Regions from separate parts of the Streptomyces sp. NPDC059832 genome, predicted to be linked through region 1. Evidence: riboswitches for the same ligand, from Rfam matches in the RefSeq annotation. Region 1 holds a riboswitch; the other holds the start of a gene.
The links. A riboswitch is a leader RNA that binds a small molecule or an ion and turns the genes downstream of it on or off. The one in region 1 is predicted to bind glycine.

Region 2: another riboswitch for glycine. It lies ahead of gcvP (aminomethyl-transferring glycine dehydrogenase); the one in region 1 lies ahead of gcvT (glycine cleavage system aminomethyltransferase GcvT).

Annotation. Positions count from the first base shown of each region.
Region 1 covers NZ_JBHWIY010000025.1:16,070-21,103, forward strand. The annotation lists gene glyA (serine hydroxymethyltransferase) at 1-957, opposite strand, end outside; gene gcvH (glycine cleavage system protein GcvH) at 978-1,355, opposite strand; gene gcvT (glycine cleavage system aminomethyltransferase GcvT) at 1,448-2,575, opposite strand; glycine riboswitch at 2,716-2,813, opposite strand; gene ACFV8T_RS32490 (AAA family ATPase) at 2,973-3,665, shown strand; gene ACFV8T_RS32495 (enhanced serine sensitivity protein SseB) at 3,736-4,506, shown strand; gene ACFV8T_RS32500 (enhanced serine sensitivity protein SseB C-terminal domain-containing protein) at 4,686-5,034, shown strand, end outside.
Region 2 covers NZ_JBHWIY010000039.1:59,343-64,376, forward strand. The annotation lists gene gcvP (aminomethyl-transferring glycine dehydrogenase) at 1-1,933, opposite strand, end outside; glycine riboswitch at 2,128-2,224, opposite strand; gene ACFV8T_RS39105 (PRC-barrel domain-containing protein) at 2,338-2,706, shown strand; gene ACFV8T_RS39110 (DNA polymerase IV) at 2,631-4,091, opposite strand; gene ACFV8T_RS39115 (MerR family transcriptional regulator) at 4,149-4,766, opposite strand; gene ACFV8T_RS39120 (bifunctional nuclease family protein) at 4,935-5,034, opposite strand, start outside.

The DNA.
Region 1 (5,034 bases):
GTGGACGTCCGTACCGCCGGACAGCACGGAGACACCGACCTCGGTGACGTCCGGCTGGACCAGGCGCTCGGCGAGGATGCGGGCGCCGTCCAGGGTGCGCTGCTGGCGCTCCTTGAACTCCTCGGTCGCCGCGACCTTGAACGAGACCGCCTTGGCCGCGATCACGTGCTCCAGCGGACCGCCCTGCTGGCCCGGGAAGACCGCCGAGTTGATCTTCTTGGCGAGCTCCTGCGTCGACAGGATGACGCCACCGCGCGGACCGCCGAGGGTCTTGTGCGTGGTGGTCGTGACGACGTGGGCGTGCGGCACCGGGTTGGGGTGCAGACCCGCGGCCACCAGACCGGCGAAGTGCGCCATGTCGACCATCAGGTACGCGCCGACCTCGTCCGCGATGCGGCGGAAGGCGGCGAAGTCCAGCTGACGCGGGTACGCGGACCAGCCGGCGACGATCAGCTTCGGCTTGGACTCCTTGGCCAGACGCTCGACCTCGGCCATGTCCACGACGCCGGTCTCGTCGACGTGGTACGGGATCACGTTGTAGAGCTTGCCGGAGAAGTTGATCTTCATGCCGTGGGTCAGGTGACCGCCGTGGGCGAGGCTCAGGCCCATGATCGTGTCGCCCGGCTTGAGCAGCGCGAACATCGCGGCGGCGTTGGCCTGCGCACCGGAGTGCGGCTGGACGTTCGCGGCCTCGGCGCCGAACAGCGCCTTGATGCGGTCGATGGCGATCTGCTCGACGACGTCGACGTGCTCGCAGCCGCCGTAGTAGCGGCGGCCGGGGTAGCCCTCGGCGTACTTGTTGGTGAGGACGGAGCCCTGGGCCTCCATGACCGCGACCGGAGCGAAGTTCTCCGAGGCGATCATTTCGAGGGTGGACTGCTGGCGGTGGAGCTCGGCGTCGACAGCGGCGGCGACGTCCGGGTCCAGCTCGTGGAGGGAGGAGTTGAGAAGCGACATCAGGTGGTCCCTTTGGGTCTTCAGTTGCCGGAGAACTCGGTGTACTCGTCGGCGGAGAGCAGGTCCTTCGGCTCCTCCGCCATACGTACCTTGAACAGCCAGCCGCCCTCGAAGGGAGCGGAGTTCACCAGCGACGGGTCGTCCACGACGTCCTGGTTCGCCGCGGTGACCTCGCCGGTCACCGGCGAGTACAGGTCGCTCACCGACTTGGTCGACTCCAGCTCGCCACAGGTCTCGCCCGCGGTCACCGTGTCACCGACCTCGGGGAGCTGGGCGTAGACGACGTCGCCGAGCGCGTTGGCCGCGTACTCGGTGATACCGATCGTGGCCACACCGTCCTCGACGGCCGACAGCCACTCGTGCTCCTTGCTGTAACGCAGCTGCTGGGGGTTGCTCATGACCTGAATTCTCCTGTACGCGGGGGAGTGCTGATGAACGGTGGTCTTACGGTGTGAGACGCGACTGCGTCACTTCTTCGGGAGCGCCGACGTCACTTCTGGCGCTTGTAGAACGGCAGCGCCACGACTTCGTACGGCTCGTGGGTGCCCCGGATGTCCACTCCGACGCCTGCCGTGCCGGGCGTGGCGTGCGCGGCGTCCACGTACGCCATGGCGATCGGCTTGCCCAGGGTGGGCGACGGGGCGCCCGAGGTGACCTCGCCGATGACCTCGGCGCCGGTCCCGCCCACGGCGACGACGGAGAAGCCGGCGCGCGGCACCCGGCGGCCCTCGGCGACCAGCCCGACCAGCTTGCGCGGCGGAGCGGTCTCGGCACGCTCGGCGGCGGCCTCAAGGGCCTTGCGGCCGACGAAGTCGCCCTCCTTCTCGAACTTCACGACCCGGCCGAGACCGGCGTCGAACGGGGTCAGTGCCGTGGTCAGCTCGTGTCCGTACAGCGGCATGCCCGCCTCCAGGCGCAGCGTGTCGCGGCAGGAGAGCCCGCACGGGATCAGGCCGCGGGAGGCGCCCGCCTCGGTCAGCGCCTTCCACAGCTGCTCGGCGTGGACGGGGGCGACGAACAGCTCGAAGCCGTCCTCGCCGGTGTAGCCGGTACGGGCGATCAGCGCGGGGACCCCGGCGACCGTGCCGGGCAGCCCGGCGTAGTACTTGAGGCCGTCCAGGTCGGCATCGGTGACGGCGGCGAGGATCGCGGGGGACTCGGGACCCTGGACGGCGAGCAGCGCGTACGCGTCGCGGTCGTCGCGGACCTCGGCGTCGAAGCCCTCGGCCCGCGCGGTCAGCGCGTCCAGCACGATCTGGGCGTTGCCCGCGTTGGCGACGACCATGTACTCCGTCTCGCCGAGCCGGTAGACGATCAGGTCGTCCAGGATGCCGCCGTCCTCGGCGCAGATCATCGTGTAGCGCGCGCGGCCCACGGAGACGGTGCCGATGTTGCCGACCAGCGCGAAGTTCAGAAGCGCCACGGCCCCGGGGCCGGTGACGGTGATCTCGCCCATGTGCGAGAGGTCGAAGAGGCCGGCCTTCGTGCGCACGGCGTTGTGCTCGTCGCGCTCACTGGCGTAGCGCAGCGGCATGTCCCAGCCCGCGAAGTCGGTCATCGTGGCGCCCAGCGAGCGATGCAGGGCATCGAGGGCGGTGAGACGGGGGGCGGTGCTCATGGATATGGCTCCCAGGGCATGACGACGAGGACGATCCCTCCCCATCTGTCATCGGAACCTGAGAGGTTCGCCGAGAGCCCCGGAAGGGTTCGGCTTGCACCTTGGGTGGAGCCGCGCAGCGGCCCGCTTTTCAGATCTGCCTCATCCGCGCGGTACGGGGCCTGAGAGATTCAAGGGAGGAACTTGCTCCTTCGGCGCCCGGCACATGCAGTGACCGGAACTCTCCCGCGCGGATTCGAACGGCCTTTATGCAGTTGGCCGGGTCATCATCGCACGCATCGCGCCGGAGTGGGGCCTCGGTCCCCCACCGGAAATCAGCGGCGTGGACGGTTGTGCCGCATTACCTTTTCTTTACACTTCAGGGGCATACGTGGGGTGAGCCGACAGGGGGAGGGCGATGACGTTGCAGCGGTACGCGACGACCGCGGGGGTCGCGCACGGCGCGATGCCCGCACAGCCGGGGGCCCCGGAGAGTGAGGCGTCGGGCGCGCACGCGCCCGTCGTACGGGATCTCCGGGAGCGGTCCGGGCACAGCCCGCGCGGCCTGCGCTTCGCGGCCGGTGACGTGGTGGTGGTCTCCGGGCTGCCCGGCAGCGGCAAGTCGACGCTCATCCGGCGGGCGGTGACGACGGCGCACGCCATCGACTCCCAGGACACCCGTGACCGCTGGGCGCGGGCCGTGCCCCGCTTAGTTCCCTACGCCCTCTACCGCCCGCTCGTCCGCGCCGCCCACTACTGGGGGCTGTGGCGGGTGCTGCGTTCCGGGGAGTCCGTCGTCGTCCACGACTGCGGAACACAGGCCTGGGTGCGCGGCTGGCTGGCCCGTGGCGCGCGGCGCCGGGGCCGGGTCCTGCACCTCGTCCTGCTCGACGTCACGCCGCAGACGGCCAGGGAGGGCCAGCGCGAGCGCGGACGCGGCGTATCGGGATACGCCTTCGCCCGGCACCGCAGGGCGGTGGGCAGGCTGCTGAGGGCGATTGAGACGGGCCTGCTGCCGCCCGGCTGCGCCTCGGCGGTGCTGCTGGACCGGGAGGCGGCGGGGAGGCTCGGCCGGATCACCTTCGCGGACGGGCGGCCCGGGGCCGGGTAGCCGGGGCCGGGGCAGCTGTCGGGGCGGGCGTTAATCTTCTGCCGGAAAGCTTGGGCGAGAAGGGGAAGCAGTGGACGTTCCGGCACAGGTCCAGTCCCATCCGCAGGGCGGATGGCCGGCCAATGAGCTCGAAGAAGTGCTGATGGCCTCGGTGGGCATCCCGGAGGCGGGCGGACGGCTCGTCGAGGTGCTCGGACGCAGCCATGTCTGGGTGCCCCTGCCCAATGGCGGCGGACCCGACTCGGCGGACCTGGACCTGCCGACGTTGGAGATCGAGGGCGCTCCGTACGTCCCCGTGTTCAGCTCCGAACAGCAGTTCCTCACCTGCGTCGGTACCCATATGTCCTTCACCGTCGCGCCCGCCCGCGACTTCGCCCGCGGGCTGCCGCCGCAGCTCGGCATGGCCGTGAACCCGGGCGGCGCGGTCGGGATGCCGCTGCCGCCCCCCGCCGTGGCCGAGCTCTGCCGGGCCGGACGCACCCCGCTGGACGGGCCGGCCAGCGGCGGCAGGGTCCGGCTGTACGAACCGGACTGGAGGGAGGAGCCCGTCGACTTCCTCGCCGCGGCGGCCGGTGAGTTCGAGGAGAGCGGTGTCGTGCTCTCCGCCCGCCGGGCGCTGGCCAGCATCGAGGGCGGCGACCCCGTCCTCTTCATCGGCGTCGAGTTCTCCACCTGGGAAGGCGCGGGGCGCAATGCCCCGATGGACGCCCTCGGCCGCGCTCTGGGCCGGGTCGAGGTGCCCTGGGTGGTCAATCTCGTCCTGCTCGATGTGGCACAGGACCCGGTCGGCGACTGGATACGGGAGAAGATCCAGCCGTTCTACCAGCGGGCGGGCCAGTAGCCCCCGGCGCGGCGCCCGCGGCGGGCACCGGCGTGGAGCACCGCTTCGACCCATGGCGTCAAGTCGGTGTCAGGACCGGCGCATAAGCTGGTTTCATGGCTGGTGCCTCGGCATCATGCCGCACCCGTGTGCCCGGGAGCGGCCGGCCGACACAGTGGATCGAAGAGGGGCGGGACCAGGTGAGTGCGTCAGGCACCGCGGCGGCCGGGCAGGTCGAGCACATGCTGCGCCAAGTGACGCCCGGACGCTACGACGCGTACGAGGCGCTGCTGCAGGCCCTCGTGAACGGCCGGATCTGGATGCTCCTCTGGCACGGCCAGGCGGGCTCGCCCGACGCCCAGTACGGGAACATGGAGGTCGACGGCCTCGGCTACGCCCCCTGTGTGACCTCAGCCCAGGAGCTCTCCGCCAGCGGCTGGAACCGCGCCCATGAGCTGGTCGGCGGCCTGGACATCGCCCGCGCCCTCTTCCCCGACCGCTGGGGCATCTGGCTCAACCCGCACGCCCCGGGCGGCGGCGTCGGCATCC
Region 2 (5,034 bases), on a different contig from region 1:
CGCGGTGCTTCTCGATCTTGGCGCGGAGGTCCTCCATGTCGACCTCGCCGTCGTCGGCGGTCTTGACCACGACGACCTTCATGCCGGCCATCACGGCGCTGGCCGCGTTGGTGCCGTGCGCGGAGGACGGGATGAGGCAGACGGTGCGCTGCTCGTCACCGTTGGCCCGGTGGTACGCCCGTACGGCCAGCAGGCCCGCGAACTCGCCCTGCGAGCCCGCGTTCGGCTGGATGGAGACCGCGTCGTACCCGGTGACCTCGGCGAGGCGCTCCTCCAGCTCACGGATGAGGGTGAGGAAACCCTGCGCCTGCTCGGCCGGGGCGAAGGGGTGCAGCGCTCCGAACTCGGGCCAGGTGATCGACTCCATCTCGGTGGTCGCGTTCAGCTTCATGGTGCAGGAGCCGAGCGGGATCATGCCGCGGTCCAGCGCGTAGTCGCGGTCGGCGAGCTTGCGCAGGTAGCGCAGCATCGCGGTCTCGGAACGGTACTGGTGGAAGACCGGGTGCGTGAGGATCTCGTCGGTGCGCAGCAGACCCCCGGGCAGCGCGTCGGCGGCGCCGGCGTCCAGCTCCTCGATGTCCCCGTCGGCACCGAAGGCGGCCCAGACGGCGGCGATCTGCGTACGCGTGGTGGTCTCGTCGCAGGCGAGGGAGACCAGGTCGGCGTCGACGAGCCGCAGGTTGACCCCGCGCTCGCGGGCATCCGCGACGATGTCGGCGGCCTTCCCCGGGACGCGCACGGTGAGGGTGTCGAAGTGGGCGCCGGTCACGACATCGATACCGGAGGCGCGCAGGCCCTCGGCCAGGATCGTCGCGTAGCGGTGGGTGCGCAGGGCGATCGTCCGCAGCCCGTCCGGGCCGTGGTAGACGGCGTACATTCCGGCCATGACGGCGAGCAGCACCTGGGCGGTACAGATGTTGCTGGTGGCCTTCTCGCGGCGGATGTGCTGCTCGCGGGTCTGCAGGGCCAGCCGGTAGGCCTTGTTGCCGTCCGCGTCGACGGAGACTCCGACGAGACGGCCGGGAAGGCTGCGGGCGAACTTCTCGCGTACGGCCATGAAGCCGGCGTGCGGTCCGCCGAAGCCCATCGGCACACCGAAGCGCTGCGTGGTACCGACCGCGATGTCCGCGCCCAGGTCACCGGGCGAGGTGAGCAGGGTCAGGGCCAGCAGATCGGCGGCGACCGTGACGATCGCACCCAGCTCGTGGGCCTGCTCGATGACGGGTTCGATGTTCCGCACCGCCCCGGACGCGCCCGGGTACTGCACCAGGACACCGAAGACTCCGCGCTCGGCGATCTCCGCCGGGATGCCGTCGGACAGGTCGGCGACGACGACCTCGACACCGGTCGGCTCGGCGCGGGTCTCGATGACCGCGATCGTCTGCGGCAGGGTGTCGGTGTCGACGAGGAAGACGCCGTCCTTGACCTTGCCGACGCGCCGGGAGAGGGCCATGGCCTCGGCGGCCGCGGTGCCCTCGTCGAGCAAGGAGGCGCCGGAGGTGGGCAGCCCGGTCAGCTCGGCGACCATCGTCTGGAAGTTGAGGAGTGCCTCCAGGCGGCCCTGCGAGATCTCCGGCTGGTACGGCGTGTAGGCCGTGTACCAGGCGGGGTTCTCCATGACGTTGCGCAGGATCACCGGCGGGGTGAAGGTGCCGTAGTAGCCGAGTCCGATCATCGGGGCCAGCACCTGATTGCGGTCCGCGAGGGCGCGCAGCTCGGCGAGGACCTCGGCCTCGGTACGCGCGGTCGGCAGCCCGAGTGCCTCCGTGCTCCTGATGACGTCGGGCACGGCGGCCGCGGTGAGCTCGTCCAGCGAGCCGTAACCGACCTGGGCGAGCATCTTCGACTGCGCCTCGGCATCGGGTCCGATGTGGCGCTGCTCGAACGGAATGCCCTGCTCCAGCTGGGAGAGCGGAGTGCGACGGGGGGTCATGGTGGAGGCCTCCTGGTCTGTCACGACCTGCGAGGGGCACCACGGCGCGGGTGCCCGAACGGCCTCCCCCTCTGTCATCTCAACCTGAGAGCTTCACCGGCACGCCTTGCGGCATACCGGTTTTCACCGTCGGTGAGGAAAGGAATCGCACCGGCATTCGGCCGCACGAATCCCGCCCTGCTTTCCAGAGTGACCTCGTCCGTGCGGTACGGGGGCCTGAGAGATTCCGGGGAGGATTTGCTCCTTCGGCGCCTTCGGATCAGCTCCGGAGGACTCTCCCGCACGGGGTCAGCAGCCATCACCAGCCTACCAGCGGGGTTCATGGCTGATTTCTCGAGTGGCCAACCACCCGGATCTGCCCTTTTGTAGTGCTTGTGGAGTAGCCGCGACCAGTGGGAGGGACCGTGCAGACCGACATCGATCCGCGCAGCCTGATCGGCCGCAAGGCGTTCGACCGCAAGGGCACCAAGATCGGGACCGTGGACGAGGTGTACCTCGACGACGCTACCGGTGTGCCCGAGTGGGCGGCCGTACGTACCGGACTCTTCAGCCGGGACGCGTTCGTCCCGCTGGAACCCAGCGAATTCGTGGAGGATTCGCTCCGCATCCCCTTCGACCGCGCGCTGATCAAGGAAGCGCCCGACTTCGGCGTCGGCCGCCATCTCTCACCGGAACAGGAGCTCCAGCTCTACCGGCACTACGGTCTGGACTCCCCGCCCGAGGGGGCCGGCCCGGACAGGGACTTCGGCAGACTGGCCGGCCAGGACGAGTAGTCCACCGGGTCCCGCACCAACGGCAGCGGATCGGCCGGCCGGAGCTCCGGGTCGTCGATCCGGAACGTACGCACCCGGCCGGGCGCCGACTCGGGCTCCTCGAACCGCACGGTCACCCGGCCGACGCCGCTGCCCTGCACCCAGCCATGGCCGTATGCGTCATGGCGTACGTCGTGTCCGGCGGGCCAGCGCCGCGCGGCGCGCTGCTCGGCGGTCTCCTCGGCCTCCGCCCGGCGATCGTCCGGCGGCCCGGCCCCGTCGCCCCCGGACGGCGTCGTCTCCGCAGCCGGATCCTCGGTCGCGGCCCGCTCACCGGCGGCCTGGGCGAAGAGGTCCTCCTGCGTGTAGTCGGCAAGCCCCGTCACGCCCACTCCGAGGAGCCGGACGCCTCCGGTGGTGTCCACTGCCTCCAGGAGCCGCGCGGCGGCCTCACGGACCACTGTGGGGTCGTCCGTGGGCCCCCGCAGCGTCTCGGACCGCGTGAGCGTCGAGAAGTCGTACCTGCGCACCTTCAGCACCACCGTCCGCCCGGACCGACCCGCGCCCCGCAGCCGCTGGACGCAGCGGCCGGCCAGTCGCTCGACCTCCGTCCTGATCCGCACCCGGTCGTGCAGGTCGGCGTCGAAGGTGTCCTCGACCGACACCGATTTCGCGTCCCGCTCCGCGACCACCGGCCGGTCGTCGTACCCGAACGCCATCCGGTGGAGCGAGCCGCCGTGCGCCTTCCCCAGCAGACGTACGAGCTCGTCCTCGCCCGCCTCGACCAGGTCGTCGACCGTGGTCATCCCGGCACGGCGCAGATGGTCCGCCGTCGCCGGCCCGACACCGGGGAGAATCCGCACCGACATGGGTGCGAGCAGCGCCCGCTCCGTGCCCGGTTCTATGAGCAGCAGGCCGTTCGGCTTCGCCTCCTCCGAAGCGATCTTGGCCAGCATCTTGGAACCGGCGAGCCCCACCGAGCCGGTGAGCCCGGTCACCGCCTTGATGGCCGTACGCAGCTGCTCGCCGATCTCCAGCGCGGAATCCGTGTCGTCGGCCGTCCCGCCGGCCTCCAGGTCGACGAAGGCCTCGTCCAGGCTGAGGGGCTCCACCAACGGGGAGAGCCGCGCGAGCAGCTCCATCACCTGGTCGCTCACCGTCCGGTACAACTGGAAGCGGGGCACCAGATAGGCCGCGTTGGGCGCCAGCCGCCGCGCCTGCGCCATGGGCATGGCCGAGTGCACCCCGAAGCGTCGCGCCTCGTACGAGGCGGTGGCGACGACTCCGCGTGGTCCCAGTCCGCCGACCACGACCGGCTTGCCGCGCAGGCTCGGCTTCGCCGCCTGCTCGGCAGAGGCGTAGAAGGCATCCATGTCCAGATGCAGGATGGTGGGCGCGGCTCTCACATCAATCGATGCTGCCCTACGGCACTGACAATCGCCGCGCCCGAACCGTCGGCCGCGTCAGCCGGCGCGATTGCGACGCCGCGCGAGCTCATCGGTGGGGTTGTTCCCGATGAGGGTCTCGCCGGTGTCCACCCGCTCGCCGTGCAGTTGCGAGAGGGCGGCGTCCACGTCCTGCCACACCACACCCACCGCGATGCCGAAGACCCCCTGGCCGCCCTGGAGCAGGCTGACGACCTCGTCGGGCGAGGAACACTCGTAGACCGTCGCCCCGTCGCTCATCAGCGTCATCCGCTCAAGGTCCTGGAATCCCCGGGCCCGCAGATGCTGAACCGTGGTGCGGATGTTCTGGAGTGCCACACCCGTGTCCAGGAAGCGCTTCACGATCTTCAGCAGGACGACGTCCCGAAAGCTGTAGAGCCGCTGTGTGCCGGAGCCGTACGCCGGACGCACGCTCGGCTCCACCAGCCCCGTACGCGCCCAGTAATCAAGCTGCCGGTAGGTGATCCCGGCAGCCGCGCAGGCGGTCGGCCCGCGGTAGCCGATGTCGTTGGCCGATGCCATTCCGTCCCCCGCCACCGCCGCCGGTTGAACCGGTTGCACGATGGTGTGGTCGGCTGTACTCCCCTGCTGCGGATACGGCCCACCCGCTGCCGTACCGTCGCCGCTGCTTCTCACGCCGACCTCCGTCCTTGACCTGCCATCTCGAAGGTAGGCAGTCACTCGGGGTGCGTCAACGATCGCCACACTCGGCACGCCGAGTGATAATCACCCTGAGGGTGGTTTCCCGTGACTCACGAGCGGGAAAGGCTTGCCGGATGCGCTGACGGCGGCCCCGAAGAACGGTCACTGACTGTTGGTACCGAAATCCTCCGGAGAGATCTGATCGAGGAACTCGCGGAATTTCTCCACCTCATCCTCCTGCTCGTCCGGGATGGCGATGCCG